DNA from 3 places in the Streptosporangium fragile genome. Region 3 is predicted to be linked to each of the others. Evidence: riboswitches for the same ligand, from Rfam matches in the RefSeq annotation. Region 3 holds a riboswitch; each other region holds the start of a gene.

Region 1 (5,478 bases), on a different contig from region 3:
TGCCCAGGACGACCGAACCCGCGTTGCTCAATCCGAGGAAGTAGTAACTGCTGGTGCTCTGCGCCCTGGCCAGCACCGCGACGTGCCGGCCGGCGCCGTTGAACGCGGTCGGCTTCACCCGCGCCTGCACCGCCTGGTCCGACCATCCGGCGCCGGCCACCGCGCGGGCGTCCGCGCCGGTGCCGGACTGCCGGTAAACCTGGGAGCCGTCGGCGGCCACCGACCAGCTTCCCCCGGACTTCGACCAACCCGTGGCGTTACCGTCCTCGAAATCGTCGCCGAACAGCGTTGCGGCGAACGCGCTGGGCACCGCCAGCAGCGCCATCGCCCCGAGCACCATGACGGCGAGGGCCGCCGCGAGCGCGGCGAGCAGTGAGTTGGCGCGGAGCTCTTTCCTTCTGCGCACCGTGGAACCTCCAGTTCCGTCAGTGCCGACCGGGCCGTGCTCCGGCCCGGTCGGACCATGGCCTTGCGCCGGGGCCCGAACCGGTGACGTCGGCGTGGCCGCGCTCCGCGGTCACGTGCCGGCATGGCCGGAGGCCCTGGCGAACGGTGTCCGCCGGGCGTCGCCGGAGCCCGTCCGCCACCGCCGGCGCAGGCCTTGGACAGGGTCAGGCCTCCGCCGGAGCACGTGCGGACGGGTCCCGGGCGGCGCCCGGGGATGAAGGGTGGGAAAGCGCTATCCAACTCTTTTCGCACTTGTACGCCCCCGGTAAGGGACGGGTCAAGCGCCGAGTTCGTCCCCGTCCGGGCGGCAGCCCGGCCACCCGCCCGGCGGGAACGCGTTCTTCCAGGTGAGAACCCGTCCGCCCGGGTGGGACGTAACGCGAAAATTTCCCCGCGAACACGCGGAGGTTTCCCGGGGCGGCCCCGTCGCCGGGGCGGTACGGCCCGGCGGGCGGGTGGCGCCCCCGCCGGGCGGCCCCACCGCCTTCGACCGTTCGGTGAGCGCCCTCTGCGCCGGCGTCGCCGTCGCCCCCCGCCGGGCGCCTCGACGCGCTTGCCGCAGGCGGCCGAGGGCGGGTTGCGGGTGCCCGCCGGCGCCGGCTACGCCTTCGCCGACGCGGGCAGGCACTCATCGGCTACGCCGCACGGCACGCCGTAGGGCAAGATCACCAGCACCTTCCGCGGGCCGCCGGACAGCGCCGTCGGGCTCTCCCGGGAGCGCGCCGACGTCGCCCGTCACCGGTGGTTCCGGGCACTCCCGCCGCGGCCGTCGCCCGCCGTCGTCTCGCGCGCCGCCCAGTCCAGGAGTGCCCGGGCGGTCTGGAACCGCCGGCCGGAGACCGTCTCGCCGAGGATCACGCCGACCAGCCGGTGGTTGTGGCTGTCGGCGGCGAAGGCCAGGCTGTAGCCCGCGGCGCGGGTGAAACCCGTCTTCAGGCCGAGCGCGCCCGGTGAGCCGAGCAGCTTGTTGGTGTTGTGCCAGGTGTAGGCGCGGTGATCGGCTGTCCTGGGGGTCGTGTGGCGCCGGGTGGAGGTGATCTTCACCAGGGCCGGGTTGCGCAGCGCGATCTCGGCCAGCCGGGTCTGGTCCCGCGCGGTGGAATAGCCCTCGCCCTCGGGGGTGGGCAGCCCGTCGGCGTTGAGGTACCTGGTGTCGCGCATCCCGAGCTCGCGCGCGGTGGCGTTCATCTTCGCGGTGAATCCGGCGACCCCGGGACCGTAGGCGCGGGCCAGCGCGTGGGCGGCGTCCGCGCCCGAGGGAAGCATCAGGCCGTACAGGAGGTCCTCGACGGAGAGCCGGTCTCCCACGCGCAGGTACGCGCTGGTGCCTCCACCGGCCTGTGCGTACCACACGTCCTCCGGCGTGATCGTGACCGTGTCCGTCGGCCTAGCCTCCCTGAGCACGATGTATGCGGTCATCACCTTGGTCAGGCTGGCCACCGGCATTCGCCGGTCGGCCCCCTTGCTGAGCCTGACGTCGCCCGTCGAGGCGTCGACCAGATAGGCCGCGCGTCCGAGCACCGCCGGTGCCTTGCTGCGGGCGGCCTCACCGCCGGCGGGCGGGGTCAGCGGGAGGAGCGTCCCGGCGCCGGTCTGCGGGGCGCCGGTCTGCACGGTGGCGGCGCCGGTCTGCGGGGCGCCGGTCTGCACGGTGGCGGCTTGCGCGGTGGCGGCACCGGAGGCCACGGTACCGACGGCGACGACGGCGCCCACGAGTGCGTGACCCAGCCGGTTCTTCGGGAGACCCAGCCGGTTCTCCGGGAAGTCCGGGCGGTCCGGGGAGAGGTTCAGGCGGTTCTTCGGGGAGGAGGCAAGCCGGTGCTTGGGCATGATGGGTTGGTCCTTGCTTCCATGCCGCCTACCGGGTCAGCTGACGGGTTCGGGCTGGGAAGTGCCCTACGGGGCGCAGCTCGGGGGCTGGCGCTCCGATTCACCCCGAAGGGATGGGTCCCCGGCTCCGCGAGGTGCGGATTCGGCGGCCGTGCGCCGTCCCGGCGGGAAGGGCCCGCCGGGGACACACGGTCCGGGCAACGAAACGGCAACGGGTGCGGCCGGATGGTCGTGCCTGCGTCTGCCGCGATTCCCTAGAAAGTAATATAACCGCACATAAATCCGCAAATGGGACAAAAGGTGCCGCGTCTTGTCGTGCGCGGGGACCGGCGGCCCGGCCTGATCCCCCCGAACCCCGCGTCGCCCCGCCACCGCGGAGAACGGATCGCCCGCTCCGGGCCGCGTACCCCTCCGACGGGCCCGGAGCGGGCGTCGCCTTCCGGCGTCCTACTCCTCGGAGCCGGTCTCCTTCGCGAGCTTCACGGGAGGTCCGGCGGGCTGGCGTCTTTCCCGCGCCCGGTCCGCCCGCTCGTGCTTCAGGACCGCCCGTACGCCGAGCAGGAAGACAGTGGCGACGATGGCGGGAGGCGCCAGAGCCGAGACGATCTCGTACATGAAGATCACCGCTTGTGTGGGATGAGAGGCGAGGCTGCTCCAAGGATACGGTTCCGTGCGGGCGGGTTGCCCGGCGAGGCGGGGTGATCGCGTCTGCGCCGCGGCCCGGACAGGGGAGACGTTGACCGGCGGTCGCCCGGCGGGGCCGCCGCAGCCGCCGGCCCTCCGCGCCGACGCGGCTCGTACGCCGCCCGGGGCGCCGGAAACACGCCCGGATTCCCCGCCCGGCCGGTGCGCGGTCCTTCGGGGAGCGGAGGAGCCGCCGGCGGCGCGTACCCCGCGCCCGGTGACGGCTTACCCCGCGCGGGCCGACCCGGGCCGCCAACGCGATGGTAAGGATGGCGTCAACGGAGCGCCGGATGGTAATCCTCGACATGGCATAGGTGATCAAGGGAATGACCGCGTTCGGGTGAGGGGACGACGTGCGTGTTGAGGATCTGTCCGAGGCCGAGCTCCGGGTGTGGGAGGCCTTTCCACACGGGGAGGAGGTCGACTTCACGACCGGGGATCCGGCAGAGGACGACCCGGCGGCGGGGGCTGCCTGGGGCGCGGAGCGGACGGTCCGTGGCCGGGTGATCGCCGCTCTGCTGATGAGCGAGGAGGCGCCGCGGTCGCACCGGATCCCGGCGATGAGGCTCAAGGGGGCCCGGATCACCGAGCGGGTGGACCTCGCCTACTCCACGGTCCGTCACTCGGCTCGGTTCCTGTCGTGCTTCTTCGAGCGGGATCCGAGCCTGTACTGGGCCCGGTGTTCGCAGCTGAGCTTCAAACGCTCTCATCTGCCGGGTCTGTCGGGATCCAACGCGCAGATCGACGGGCACCTGCGGCTGGAGGCCTGTGTCTGCACCGGCCTGCTGGAACTGCGGGGAACCCAGGTGACGGGAAGCCTCACGCTGAGCCACGCGCGGGTCGGCGCGGTCGACTGCGACCGGCTGCAGGCGGGCCGCGGCCTGTCCGCGATCGGGCTGAGAGCCGTGGGCCAGGTCCGGCTGTCCGACGCCCGGGTGACCGGCACTGTGATCATGGATGAGGCGCGCTTCGCCCCGGCCGACGGCCCGGCGCTCGTGCTGGACGGGCTGGTCGCCGACGGCAGTGTCTTCTGCCGGTGGATGAGGGTCACCGGGATGGTCAGAGCGCGCAACACCCGGGTGACCGGGCCGTTCAGCTTCACCGGAAGCACGATCGCCCATCCCGGTCGGATGGCCCTGCTCGGTTCCCGCATCACCGCCGAGGGCGGACTGTACCTGGGCAGTGGATTCACCGTGACGGGCATCGTACGGCTGGCCAACTCCCGGGTCGATCGGGAGCTCAGCCTGGACGGCGCCACCCTGACCCATCCCGGCGGGGACGCGCTCCAGGCCGCCGAACTCCAGGTCGAGGGCACCCTCGAGGCGCGCGAGCTCACCGCGTGCGGCCGGGTGGACCTGTCGCAGGCGCGTATCGCCGGGTCGCTGAACCTGACCGGCGCACAGCTGACCACGCCGGATTCGAGCCCGGCCGGCAGGATCGCCCTGGACGCCGGCGGCGTCACGGTCGGAGGCGGGCTGTCGTGCTCCGGAGGCTTCCGGGCGGAGGGCGAGGTCCGGCTCGCCGACGCGCATGTCGGCACGTTCGCCGACTTCGGTGGTGCCCACCTGGCCAATCCCGGCGGCAGGGCACTCGACGCCGCCGGGGCGAGCATCGGCGGCGGCCTGGAATGCGGGCACGGCTTCACCGCCGAGGGCGAACTCACACTGACCGGCGCCCGCGTCGGCCGGCGCCTGTCCCTCAACGGCGCCACCCTGTCCGCTCCCGGGGGCAGGGCGCTGGCGGCCTGGCAGCTGGAGGCCCGGGAGCTGGATCTGCGGCCGGTGAAGGCCCCCGAGGGCGTCGTGGACCTGCGGCACGCCAGGATCGGCGTGATCCGTGATGACCCCGCCACCTGGCCAGCGTGCCGCCAGGACGGCCTGACCTACGACGCCCTGGACCCGATGCCGCCCGCCGCCGAACGGCTGGCCTGGCTGCGGTCCGGCCCGGACGGATACGTGCCGCAGCCGTACGAGCAGCTCGCCACCACCTACCGGCGGCTGGGCCACGACGTCGACGCCCGTACGGTCCTGCTGGTCAAACAGCGACGCCGCCGCGCCGGGCTCCCGCCGTACGCCCGCGCCTGGGGCCTGCTGCAGGATGTCACCGTCGGGTACGGTTACCGCCCGGTCCGCGCCGCCCTGTGGTTTCTGGCCCTGCTGGTCGCCGGCGCCGTCGTGTTCGCGGTGAACAGCCCGCCCCGGGCCAAACCCGGTGAGGGCCCCGCGTTCAACGCCGTCGTCTACGTTCTGGATCTGCTGTTCCCGCTGATCGACTTCGGGCAGGAGAAGGCATTCCAGCCCGCCGGTGCCACCCAGTGGGTCGCCTACGGCCTGGTGATCGCGGGCTGGGTGCTGGTCACCACCATCGCCACCGGCATCACCCGTGCCCTGTCCCGGCAGTGAGCGCCCGCGTCACGAAACGCCGCCGCCGAGCGCCGCGGGTGGTCCCCCGAACCGCCCGCGGAGGCTGCCGGTGGAGTGACCTCCTCCTGTCCGTCCCCGGACACGTCACTCAGTC
Region 2 (5,478 bases), on a different contig from region 3:
GTCGCCGGCGGACGTGGCCACGGTGGCCCGGCTGGTCCGGCTCACCGTCACCCACGACCCGGCGCCCGGTGACGCGGACGGTGCCGTGCTGTCCGACGCCGACCTGGCGATCCTGGGGGCGCCGCCGGAGATCTACGCCGCCTACGCGGCCGCCGTACGCGAGGAGTACGGGTTCGTCCCCGACGACGCCTTCCGCGCGGGCCGGGCCGCCGTGCTGCGCTCGCTGCTGGAGCTGCCGACGATCTTCCACGTCGCGGACCTGGAGACCGCCGCGAGAGCGAACATCCACCGGGAGCTTGAGCAACTGTGAGACGTTAACCCTCATTACCCAACAGGCTCACCGAGCTCCCCTGTGGTAATTTGATGGAATCTGGTGGATTAAGGAGTGGGGCCGATGCTCGCCCAGCAGCGGCAGCAGGTGATCCTGGAGAAGGTGCGCAGCAGTGGCGGCGTCAGGGTCGCCGACCTCGTGCGGGAGCTTGGCGTATCCGACATGACGATCCGCCGTGACCTGGAGGTCCTGGCCGAGCGCGGGCTGGTGGAGAAGGTGCACGGCGGCGCCACCGTCGCCGGGCCCGGCTCGACCGAGGAGCCGGGGTTCACCGCCAAGTCGGGCCGCCAGCAGCCGGAGAAGGAGATGATCGCCCGGCACGCCGCCCGGCTCGTCCGCCCCGGCACGGCCATCGCGCTCTCCGCCGGGACGACCACCTGGACGCTCGCCCACTTCGTGGTGGAGGTACCGGAGCTCACCGTGATCACCAACTCGATCCGGATCGCCGACGTCTTCCACCGCGCTCCCAGGGCCGACCGCACGGTCGTGCTGACCGGCGGGGTCCGCACCCCCTCCGACGCCCTGGTGGGCCCGGTCGCGGTGGCGGCGATCCGGGGGCTTCACGTCGACACGCTGTTCCTCGGGGTGCACGGGATGAGCACCCGCGCCGGGTTCACCACGCCCAACCTGCTGGAGGCCGAGACCAACCGGGCACTGGTCGCCTCCGCGCACCGGCTGGTGGTGCCCGCCGACCACACCAAGTGGGGCACGGTCGGGATCAGCACGATCGCCGAGCTGTCCGAGGCCCACGTCGTGGTCACCGACTCCGGCCTTCCGGAGGAGGCCCGCGAGGAGCTGGCCGCCGCGGTGGGCGAGCTGATCATCACAGAACCGCAGCAGGAGAGCGAGACCCTGAGCCGATGAAGCGCACCATCACCCACCTGGCCGACGGCCGTGAGCTGTTCTACTTCGACCGGCGGGACGACGCGGACCGCAGCGCGGTCGACGAGCGCGACCTGCCGCCCCGCCCGCCGGCCTCGGAGCTGCGCTACGACCCGCTCACCGAGGAGTGGATCGCGATGGCCGGCCACCGCCAGGGCCGCACCTTCCTACCCCCGGCCAGTGAGTGCCCGCTGTGCCCGTCCGTCCCCGGCCGCCCGACCGAGATCCCGTCCGCCGAGTACGAGGTGGTGGTCTTCGAGAACCGCTTCCCGTCCTTCTCCGCCCAGCCGGGGACGTACGGGCAGGTCGGCGGGTTGAGCGAGGTCCGCCCGGGGGCCGGCCGCTGCGAGGTGGTCTGTTTCACCTCCGAGCACGACTCCTCCTTCTCCCGGCTCTCCCCCGAGCAGGTCGAGCTGGTCATGGAGGCGTGGATCGACCGGACGGCCGAGCTGTCGGCGATGCCGGGCGTGGAGCAGGTGTTCTGCTTCGAGAACCGGGGGGCGGAGATCGGCATCACGCTGACCCACCCGCACGGCCAGATCTACGCCTACCCGTACGTGACCCCGCGCACCAGGCTGACCTTCGGGGCGGCCGAGCGCCATCGGGAGCGGACCGGCGGCAACCTGTTCGCCGACGTGCTCGCCGCCGAACGGGAGGCGGGGGTCCGGGTCGTCGCCTCGAACGAGCACTGGACCGCTTTCGTGCCGGCCGCGGCGCGCTGGCCCGTCGAGGTGCACCTCTACCCGCACCGCCGGGTGCCCGACCTGGGAGGTCTGGAGCCCGCCGAGCGTGCGGCGTTCGGCCCCCTCTACACCGACGTCCTGCGCCGCCTCGACGGGTTGTTCGACATGCCGATGCCGTACATCGCGGCCTGGCACCAGGCTCCGGTGAATGTCGGCCGCGACCTGGCGTATGCCCACATGGAGCTCTTCAGCATCCGCCGCGCGGCGAACAAGCTGAAGTATCTCGCCGGATCGGAGTCGGCCATGGGAGCATTCGTGAACGATGTGCTACCCGAAGAGACAGCACAACTTCTGCGCTCCGTCGTCACGGATTGATCACTTATTGGTCTCGGATTGCAGTCGCATGACTTTCGGTTTACCACTACTATCCTTCCCACATCAGCTCTAACTGCTGATATGCCTAATCTCAGGCGCCTCGCCCGAGAGCCGGGGAACCACCGCACCTGGGGTGAAACCACTTCGGTGGAAGGGCTTCCTCCAGCCCGAACCCGTCAGCTAACCCGGTAGGCGGAAGGAGAGGAGAGTCGTGGCGGCACCGTCCCCCACGTTCCGTCGTCATGCGGTCTGGATCCTTTGCCTCGGCTCGGCAGCCGCGTTCACGCTCGGTGCCCCCACCGCGGGCAGCGCGGAGCCCAAGCCGACCGAGGCCGAACTCCGCGCCGAGCTGGCCAAGCTCAACAAGAAGATCGACAAGCTGATCGAGTCCTACGCGGCCAAGCGCGAGTCGCTCCAGAAGGCACAGAAGGCCGAAGCCGTCGCCAAGAGGAACCTGCAGCGGGCGGAGGAGGAGTACGCGGCGGCCAAGCAGGAGGTCGACTCCATCGTCCAGCTGCGCTACCAGAGCAGCGCGGGAAGCCTGCCCTCCCTGCTGTTCGCCCCCGATCTGAGCGGTGCCGCGGTGATGGAGCAGCTCACCGCCCAGCAGAGCGCCCACCTGCAGGGCTTCGCCGACAGCCTCGGCCGCAGGGAGCAGGCCGCCGAGAGGGCGGCCCGGCTCACCGACGAGATCAAGGAGGAGGCCAAGGAGGTACAGTCCCAGCGCGACGAGGCCGAGGACCTGATCGACGACATCAAGGACAAACTCGACCGGCTCGTCCCCGTGGGCTCCGGCCGCCGCGCCGACGGTACCTGGGCTCCCCAGCTCCCCACCGGCGCCGACAACATCACCGACCGGACCCGCATCATGCGCGACGCCATCAAGAGGCGCTTCGACCTCCCGTACACGGTCGGCTGCTACCGGCCCACCAACGACGGCGGCGAGCACCCGCTGGGGCGCGCCTGCGACTTCATGATGAGCACCGGCGGCGCGATGCCCACCGCGGCCAACCTCAAGCTCGGCGACGAGATCTCCGCCTGGGCCCTCAAGAACCGGGCCAAGCTCGGCGTCAAGTACGTGATCTGGCGCCAGCGCATCAACCACGGCTCCGGCTGGCGCTTCATGTCCGACCGCGGCGGCATCACCGCCAACCACTACGACCACCCGCACATCTCGATGTTCTGAGCGGCCGGACCCGGCCGCCGACGGGCGGAATCGGCCTCCGGCGGCGGGCGGTCCCGACCCTCGGCGGGCGGTCCCGGCGGAATCCGCGCCGCGCTCCGGGGCCTGCGGAATACGAGGTCGGTGGCGGAAAAAGGACGTGACAGCGGTGGTGATGCCCGAAAGGATGGGACACCATGACCGATACTCGGATTGATCCCCCTTTCATCGCCGACGAGGGCCCGATGCTGCACGCGTGGCTCGACTGGCACCGGGAGACCCTGGCCGTCAAATGCGCGGGACTGACGGACGAGCAGCTGCGCCTGCGCGCGGCCGAGCCGTCCACGCTGTCGCTGCTGGGTCTGGTCCGGCACATGACCGACGTCGAGCGCAGCTGGTTCCGTAACGTGCTCAACGGCGAGGGCACGGTCGGGATCTACTACTCCGACGACGACCCGGACGGCGACTTCGACACCCTGGAGACCAGCCCCACGGCCGAGCACGCCTTCGACAGGTGGCAAGCGGAGATCGCGCACGCCAGGGAGCTGTCGGCGGGGCTGCCGCTGGACACCATCGGCAAGGGGCAGCGCCATGACCAGGACGTCTCGCTGCGCTGGATCCTCGTCCACATGATCGAGGAGTACGCCCGGCACAACGGGCACGCCGACATCATCCGCCAGCGGATCGACGGGGTCACCGGCGAGTAGCGGGCCCCTCCAGCGCCTCGGCGATCACCTGGTCGAGGTTGGCCAGGTTCGCCGGGCGGGCCGCGGCCGCCTCCGCGAAGCGGGCGAGCAGGCGGGCGAAGGTCTCGCGGTCGGATTCGGCCCAGTCGGCCATCAGCCCGTCCAGGTAGGTCCGCCGGTGCCGGACGACGGCGTCGAGCACCCTGCGGCCCCGGTCGCTGAGCACCAGCCGGGCCCGCCTGGCGTCCACCGCCGACTCTTCCCGCGCGACGAACCCGGCGCCGATGGCGTCGTTGACCAGTCTGCTGGCGGTGGACGGATCGACGTCCAGCTGCTCGGCGACGGCGCCCACGGTGACCTCGGGCACGTCCAGGGCGAGCTTGTGCACGGCGTGCACGACCATCACGTTCGACATCTGCACCGGGCGCTGCGACTCCCCCGCCCTGCGCGGGCGCAGCGGCCGCGACCACATCCGGCGTAGCCGGAACAGCGCCACGTCGATCAGCGCTCCAGGCGTCCCGTCATCCACGGCGCAACCCTAACGCCTGCGGGCGCGACCGGTGCCCGGCCCCGGGCACCGGAGCGGCGACGGGAGCGCGGCACCGTACCGGGCGCCGCGAACCGCACGAGACGGCACGAACCGTACGGTGCCACGCGGCGTCGGCGTACGTACGGCGGCGCGGCGGAACGGGGTCAGCCGGAGAGACGGACCGGGTTGACCAGGTCGGCGTACATCAGCAGACCGGCCATGATGATCATGATGAAGGCGATCGCGTAGGTCAGCGGGAGCGCCTTGGCGATGTCGACGTGACCGGGCGTGGGGCGGCGGGTGACGCGCGCGAAGCCGCGCTTGACGCCCTCCCACAGGCCGCCCGCGACGTGACCGCCGTCCAGCGGGAGCAGCGGGATCAGGTTGAACAGGCCGATCGCCAGGTTGAAACCCGCCAGCAGGTTGACGAAGATGACGATCTTGTTCTCCAGCGGGGCCGCGGAGGCGGCGATCTCGCCGCCGATCCGGCTGACCCCGATGACGCCGATCGGGCCGTTCTTGTCACGCTCGTCACCGGAGAAGGCCGCGTGCCAGACGCCCACCATCTTCTCGGGGAAACGCAGGAGCGAGGCGGCGGTGGCCGAGGTCAGCTCGCCCATGTGCTCGACCACGGCGCCGATGCTCTGCTGCTCCATGACGATCTTCGGGCTGACCCCGAGATAGCCGACATTCTTCTCGATCTTGCCCGGCTCGTCCAGCGACTCGCGGTCCTGGGCGATGAGGGTGGCGTTCACGGTGAGGTCCTGGCCGGCTCGCCTGATCCCGATCTCGACGGGTCCGGCGCCGTTGGCGCGGATGGCCCGCGAGGC
Region 3 (5,478 bases):
GCGGCATCGCGGGCCAGAACTCCGTGCTTAACGTCTACGCGTACCAGACGGCCTTCGGCTCCTCGGAGTACGGGCTCGGCTCGGCGATCGGCGTCATCATGACGCTGATCCTGCTCGCGGTCACCCTGCTGTACATCCGTGCCCTCTACCGCAGCGGAGAGAAGCTGTGAGCAGATCCCGCCTGATCGCCAACACCGTGGCACTGGTCACGGCCTTCGTCACGTTCTTCCCGATCTACTGGATGGTGCTGTCCGCGCTCAAGCCCGCGGGCGAGATCCAGTCGCTCCAGGTGCGCCCGTGGACGCTGGCGCCGACCTTCGAGCACTTCCAGCGGGTGCTGGGCGGGGAGAACTTCGGCCGCTACTTTCTCAACAGCCTCGGCGTCGCCCTCAGCGTCGTCGTGCTCTCGGCGGTGGTCGCCTTCCTCGCCGCGGTGGCGGTGACCCGGTTCCGCTTCCGGTTCCGCACGACGGTGCTGATCATGTTCCTGGTGGCGCAGATGGTGCCGGTGGAGGCGCTCACCATCCCGCTGTTCTTCCTCGTCCGCGACATCGGCGCGGTGGTGCCCGGCGTGGGCCTCAACACCCTGGGCTCGCTCGTCCTGGTCCACCTGGCGTTCTCGCTGCCGTTCGCCGTCTGGATGATGCGCGGGTTCGTGGCGGCGGTGCCGGAGGCGCTGGAGGAAGCCGCGATGATCGACGGTGCGAGCCGGCAGGTCATCCTGTGGCGGATCCTGTTCCCCCTGGTCGCGCCCGGCCTGATCGCGACGAGCGTCTTCTCCTTCATCACCGCCTGGAACGACTTCATCTTCGCCAGGACCTTCATCATCTCGGCCAAGGACAACCAGACCCTGCCCGCGGCCCTGCTGGTCTTCTTCAAGCCCGACGAGAACGACTGGGGCGGCATCATGGCGGCCTCGACGCTGATGACCATCCCCGTACTGATCTTCTTCGTGGCCGTCCAGCGCAAGCTGGTGGCCGGGCTGGGCGGGGCGGTCAAGGACTGAGAACGAAGAGCGGCCGGAGCCGTCGCCGGGGAGGCGAGGCGGGGGTGCCCGGGAGGCGGCCGGAGGCCGTCGCCGGGGAGGCGAGGCGGGTGCCCCCGGGGGATGCCGGAGGCCGTCACCGGGAGGGCCGAAGCCAGGCGCCCGGGAGGCGGTTGAAGACGGGCGCCCAGGGGTTTCGTTCGTTTCTGTACCGATAAGTTTTGCCTGTACCAGGGCGGAACTGTCCCTCGGGACGCTTGACGGGACAAAATTGGTCCGTGGTCAGGATCGGATCGGTAGAGATGGACGATTGCGAGCGGGGGCACCTTCCGCCATTTCTGAGCCAGCTGTTCGCCGACGGGGGCGAGGGCCGACGGCTCTCCGTGGAGCTGCCGCCCGGTGACGTGGTCTGGCCCGATCCTGGTTACTCGCAGCTGTCGATCCGTGCCCGACCCGCCTTCTGGCTCAGCGACGTGGCGGTGTCCGGAGAGTACTGGGCCCTGCTGCGCGCCCAGCACGAGCACTCGGGCCTCTGGCCGGTGCTGCTGGAGGACTCCGTCCAGCCCTGGGCGGCCGGCCAGATCGCCCCGGACGCCGCCGCCGAGATCGACAACTACCACGCGGCGGCGTTCATGGCCGAGGTGTGGACCGACTGGGTCGCCAAGGCCCACGCCGACCAGGTCGACATCCTCGACCCCTTCGGCCCCCGCTGTCCGGGCCCGGCGCCGCCGGGCAAGCTTGTCGCCGACCCCGGCGTGGTCGCCGACTGGTACGCCCGGCTGGTGGCCGAGCGCCGGACCCCGCTGGGCCTGGTCGCCGTCGAGCGGAGCGCCGACGCGCTCGCCGTCATGGGCTGGCAGGGCGCCCTGAACCACAACGAGTGGATGGTTCCGCTGGCCGCCGTGGTGCGCAGCTGGGAGGAGAGGTTCGGGGCCCGGGTGGTCGGCATGGGGTTCAACACCCTCGACCTGAGCGTCGCCGCGCCGCCGACGACCTCGGAGCACGCCCTGCACGTCGCGGCCGAGCACTGGACGTTCTGCCCCGACAGCATCATCCAGGGCGCCGGCACCCTCATCGACTACGCCGAGCAGATCAAGGGCAGGAACGCCTGGTCGTTCTGGTGGGACTGATCACTGAGGCCGATCACCCGGCCGGGCCTTCCGCGGCGGGGTGTGCCGGGCCTCCCGCGGTAGAGGCGTATCGGGTCTCCCGTGGCGGGGTGTGCCGGGTCTCCCGCGGCGGGGCGTGCCGGGCCTCCCGCGGTACGGGTGTACCGGGGCTGCTCGCGGTGCCGAGGCGGCCGGCAGGGGCGACGCCGGCCACCCCCGGGGTGGGTGTTTCTTGGGGGTTGTAGGTAGATCTTCTGGGCTTTTCATGGGATTTGTTTTGCTTTGTCCCATTGTGCTGGGTAGTGTCCTGGTTGTTATCGGTTGGTGACCTGCCCTTCAACAGAAGGAGCGGCCGGCCGACGTCGAGTCCCGAGGGCCGCCAAGCCCGCGGGAGCCGGGGACCCACCTTCCCGGGGTGAATCCGCCGCGAGCGCGCGGCGGTAGGGCAACTCCACCGCCCGAACCCGTCAGCTAACCCGGTAGACGAGATGGAGAGGAGATCCCCCCATGGATCACCGCGTCACCATGTCGGCGCGTTCCGTGGCCGTGCCGGTCCCGTAGGCCGCACGCGCCGGTCCCCGGACCCGCATGTCCCGGTTCCCCGGATCTTGACGTGCAGGCTCCCGGACCTTCGCCCTCAGCTCGCCAGAACTTCACCCGAACCCTTCCGTCGCGCCTGATCGCGGTGCCTTCCCGCCCGTGCTTCGCGTAGCGCCTGGTTGATCCCGCTGCGCCTTTTCTCGTCGAGCGCGTCCTCGCCCGTGCCTCCGCCGTGTGCCGCACGTGGCCGCCCCGTTCCCTCGTGAAAGAGCTCGTTTTCCCCATGCGCTTCTTCTTCGCCCTGCACAAGAACCGTCTCGCCGCCGCGCTCCTCGTCGGCGCGAGCGTGCTGACCGCCACCGGTGTCGCCTCCGCGCTGCCCGCCTCCGCCACCCCCGCGGCCCGTACCGCCCCGGGAGCCGACAAGCCCGACGCCGCCTCCCAGACCGTCCTGCTCACCGGGTCGACCACGGCTTCCTACTTCTGGGACGACTCCTCCGGCCGCGCCGGTGACACCGGCCTGCCCGCGAGCGGCAAGCCGATGCAGAAGGGCATGGCCGCGAGCCCGAGCTGGCCCCTGTTCACCGAGGGCTACGTCATCTACAAGGGCAAGAAGGCCAAGTTCTTCGTCGGCGACCGCGGTCCCGGCGAGCCCTCCAGCCGGGGCGTCATGCTGGACCTCGACGCCAAGACCTTCGCGGATCTGACCGGCGGCACGTTCAACCCCAACACGCTCATGGTCAACGGCAACGGCGGCATGGGTCACATCAAGGTCCAGTACGTGATCACCAAGTGGGGCGACGGCGTGGGCAAGAAGAACCACCCGGTGGCCTTCTCCACCGGCGCCTGGGGCCGCAAGGACCGCAACCCGGCCGTCCCGCCGAAGCCCCTCGTCGCCAAGCCGGCCGAGCCGAAGAAGGCCGCGGAGCCGAAGAAGACCGAGGTCGTCGCGGAGCCGAAGAAGGCCGAGGAGGCCACGAAGGCCGAGGCCGTCGCCGGGCCGGCGGCGGGCTCGTCCAAGAACGTCGTGCTCACGGCGGACGTCAAGCGCGAGAAGGAAGCGCGTGACCTGGACGGCGCCGCCAACGCCGCCGCGAGCTCCTCCTCGGGCTCGAAGGGCACCGCCGCGGCGGTCCTGCTCATCGCCGTGGGCGGAGGCGCCCTCCTGCTCACCGGCCGTCGCCGCCGCCCCGGCCGCCGCCGCGCCTGACCGTCCCGCGGCGTCCCCGCGCGACTCCTCCGGGACGTTTCCCCCTGGCGTCCCCGCGCGGTCCCTCCGGGCGTTCCCCGCGACGTCCTCGGGGGACACCCTCGCACGACCCGGCCCCGGCGCTCCCGCGCCGGGGCCTTCGGCTGCCGGAACGTCGTCCGCCGGTGCTCGCCCCCGCCGCGCGGCGGATGGGGGCGCCGCCTCCGGCGCCGGGCGGTCGTCAGCGTTCGACGGCGGCGCGGAACCCCGGAAGCATCTCCTTGAACTCGGCGGCGCTGAAGTTCGGGCCGAGTATCACCCCGACCGTGCCGTCGTCGGCCCAGGCGCACATGCCGGTCTCGGAGCCGACGAGCTCCAGGCCGACGCAGCGGGCGTGGCCGCCGAACGGCCCCGCCGGGAGGTCGAAGGCGTGGTCGGGGGTGTCGCCCGCCAGGAACGTCTGGAGGGCGTGTTCAACGGTCGGCGCCTCCTGATCCCGGCTGATCCGCACGTCGTAGCCGGTGAAGATGAACCCCCTGGTCAAGGAGTGGCCCTTGGCCCGTTTGACCTCCTCGTACCGCACCTGCACCGCGTCCTCGACGGTGGCGCCCCGGACGTGGGGATGCCGGTCCAGTAGTTCCTCGCGGGTGAGGAACGGCCACATGCCGGTGAGTTTCACGGGCCCGGCCTTCTCGGGCGGCGGGAGCACCAGGCTGCGGCTGCCCTCCCGGGCGGGCGACGGGTCCGTGGTGCCCGACGCGCCGGTCCCGCATGCCGGCAGCGCGCCGATGAGCAGCGCCGCCACCACGGAGCCCCAGCGGCGCCCCGGCGACCCGCCGCGGGATCGCGACACCCGGCGGGAAGCCCCCGGTGCTGAGCCCGCGCTTCGCCTCCCGGGTGCGCGCGGAACGGAGAACGTGACCATGGGACCTTTCTTTGTGCCCGGGGTGTGCGGCAGGGGCATGACCCGAAGGGTAGCCGTGCCCCTGCCGTGTGCCGTCCCCCGCGCGGTTGACCGGCGCTCCTCCGGCCAGGTGACCCCACCCTTGCCCCGCCTCTGTACAGAATGAGATTCTGTTCCGCAGGACCGGCACGGTAGGAGGACCATGACTCTGCGAGCCTCGGCGAACGGCATCGAGATCGCCTACGACACCTTCGGCTCACCCGGAGGGCGTCCGCTTCTGCTGATCATGGGGCTGGGCTCCCAGATGATCCACTGGGACGAGGAGTTCTGCGGCCTCCTCGCCGATCGGGGGCACCACGTGGTGCGTTTCGACAACCGCGACATCGGCGAGAGCACGCATCTGCACGAGGCCGGGGTGCCCGCCCCGGGAGGCGACGGGCAGGTGCCGTACCTGCTCGACGACATGGCCGACGACAGCGCCGGGCTGCTCGACGCGCTCGGCTGGGACGCGGCCCATGTGGTCGGCGTCTCGATGGGCGGCATGATCGCCCAGTCGCTGGCGATCCGCCATCCGGGCCGTGTGCGCAGCCTCACCTCGATCATGTCCACCCCGAGCCCGCAGGCCGCCCCGCCGACCGACGCCGCGATGGCGGCGCTGATGTCGCCTCCCTCGCCCGACCGTGAGACCGCGATCCGGCGGACCCTGGCGACCTGGGAGGTCATCGGCTCGCCCGGCTACCCGCTCGACCGC

The links. A riboswitch is a leader RNA that binds a small molecule or an ion and turns the genes downstream of it on or off. The one in region 3 is predicted to bind cyclic di-AMP.
Region 1: another riboswitch for cyclic di-AMP. It lies ahead of ABD841_RS25425 (D-alanyl-D-alanine carboxypeptidase family protein); the one in region 3 lies ahead of ABD841_RS19910 (hypothetical protein).
Region 2: another riboswitch for cyclic di-AMP. It lies ahead of ABD841_RS36130 (coiled-coil domain-containing protein); the one in region 3 lies ahead of ABD841_RS19910 (hypothetical protein).

The regions. Positions count from the first base shown of each region.
Region 1 is NZ_BAAAVI010000042.1:11,243-16,720, reverse strand. Features, by position in the region: gene ABD841_RS25430 (pectate lyase family protein) at 1-406, opposite strand, end outside; gene ABD841_RS25425 (D-alanyl-D-alanine carboxypeptidase family protein) at 1,183-2,277, opposite strand; cyclic di-AMP (ydaO/yuaA leader) riboswitch at 2,288-2,435, opposite strand; gene ABD841_RS25420 (hypothetical protein) at 2,725-2,892, opposite strand; gene ABD841_RS25415 (hypothetical protein) at 3,315-5,363, shown strand; gene ABD841_RS25410 (NB-ARC domain-containing protein) at 5,469-5,478, opposite strand, start outside.
Region 2 is NZ_BAAAVI010000090.1:2,777-8,254, reverse strand. Features, by position in the region: gene ABD841_RS36145 (HD domain-containing protein) at 1-310, shown strand, start outside; gene ABD841_RS36140 (DeoR/GlpR family DNA-binding transcription regulator) at 395-1,195, shown strand; gene galT (galactose-1-phosphate uridylyltransferase) at 1,192-2,271, shown strand; cyclic di-AMP (ydaO/yuaA leader) riboswitch at 2,344-2,480, shown strand; gene ABD841_RS36130 (coiled-coil domain-containing protein) at 2,483-3,457, shown strand; gene ABD841_RS36125 (DinB family protein) at 3,631-4,140, shown strand; gene ABD841_RS36120 (MarR family winged helix-turn-helix transcriptional regulator) at 4,127-4,648, opposite strand; gene ABD841_RS36115 (M50 family metallopeptidase) at 4,813-5,478, opposite strand, start outside.
Region 3 is NZ_BAAAVI010000028.1:18,901-24,378, reverse strand. Features, by position in the region: gene ABD841_RS19925 (carbohydrate ABC transporter permease) at 1-170, shown strand, start outside; gene ABD841_RS19920 (carbohydrate ABC transporter permease) at 167-1,006, shown strand; gene ABD841_RS19915 (DUF4253 domain-containing protein) at 1,264-2,115, shown strand; cyclic di-AMP (ydaO/yuaA leader) riboswitch at 2,462-2,595, shown strand; gene ABD841_RS19910 (hypothetical protein) at 2,897-3,844, shown strand; gene ABD841_RS19905 (hypothetical protein) at 4,065-4,676, opposite strand; gene ABD841_RS19900 (alpha/beta fold hydrolase) at 4,930-5,478, shown strand, end outside.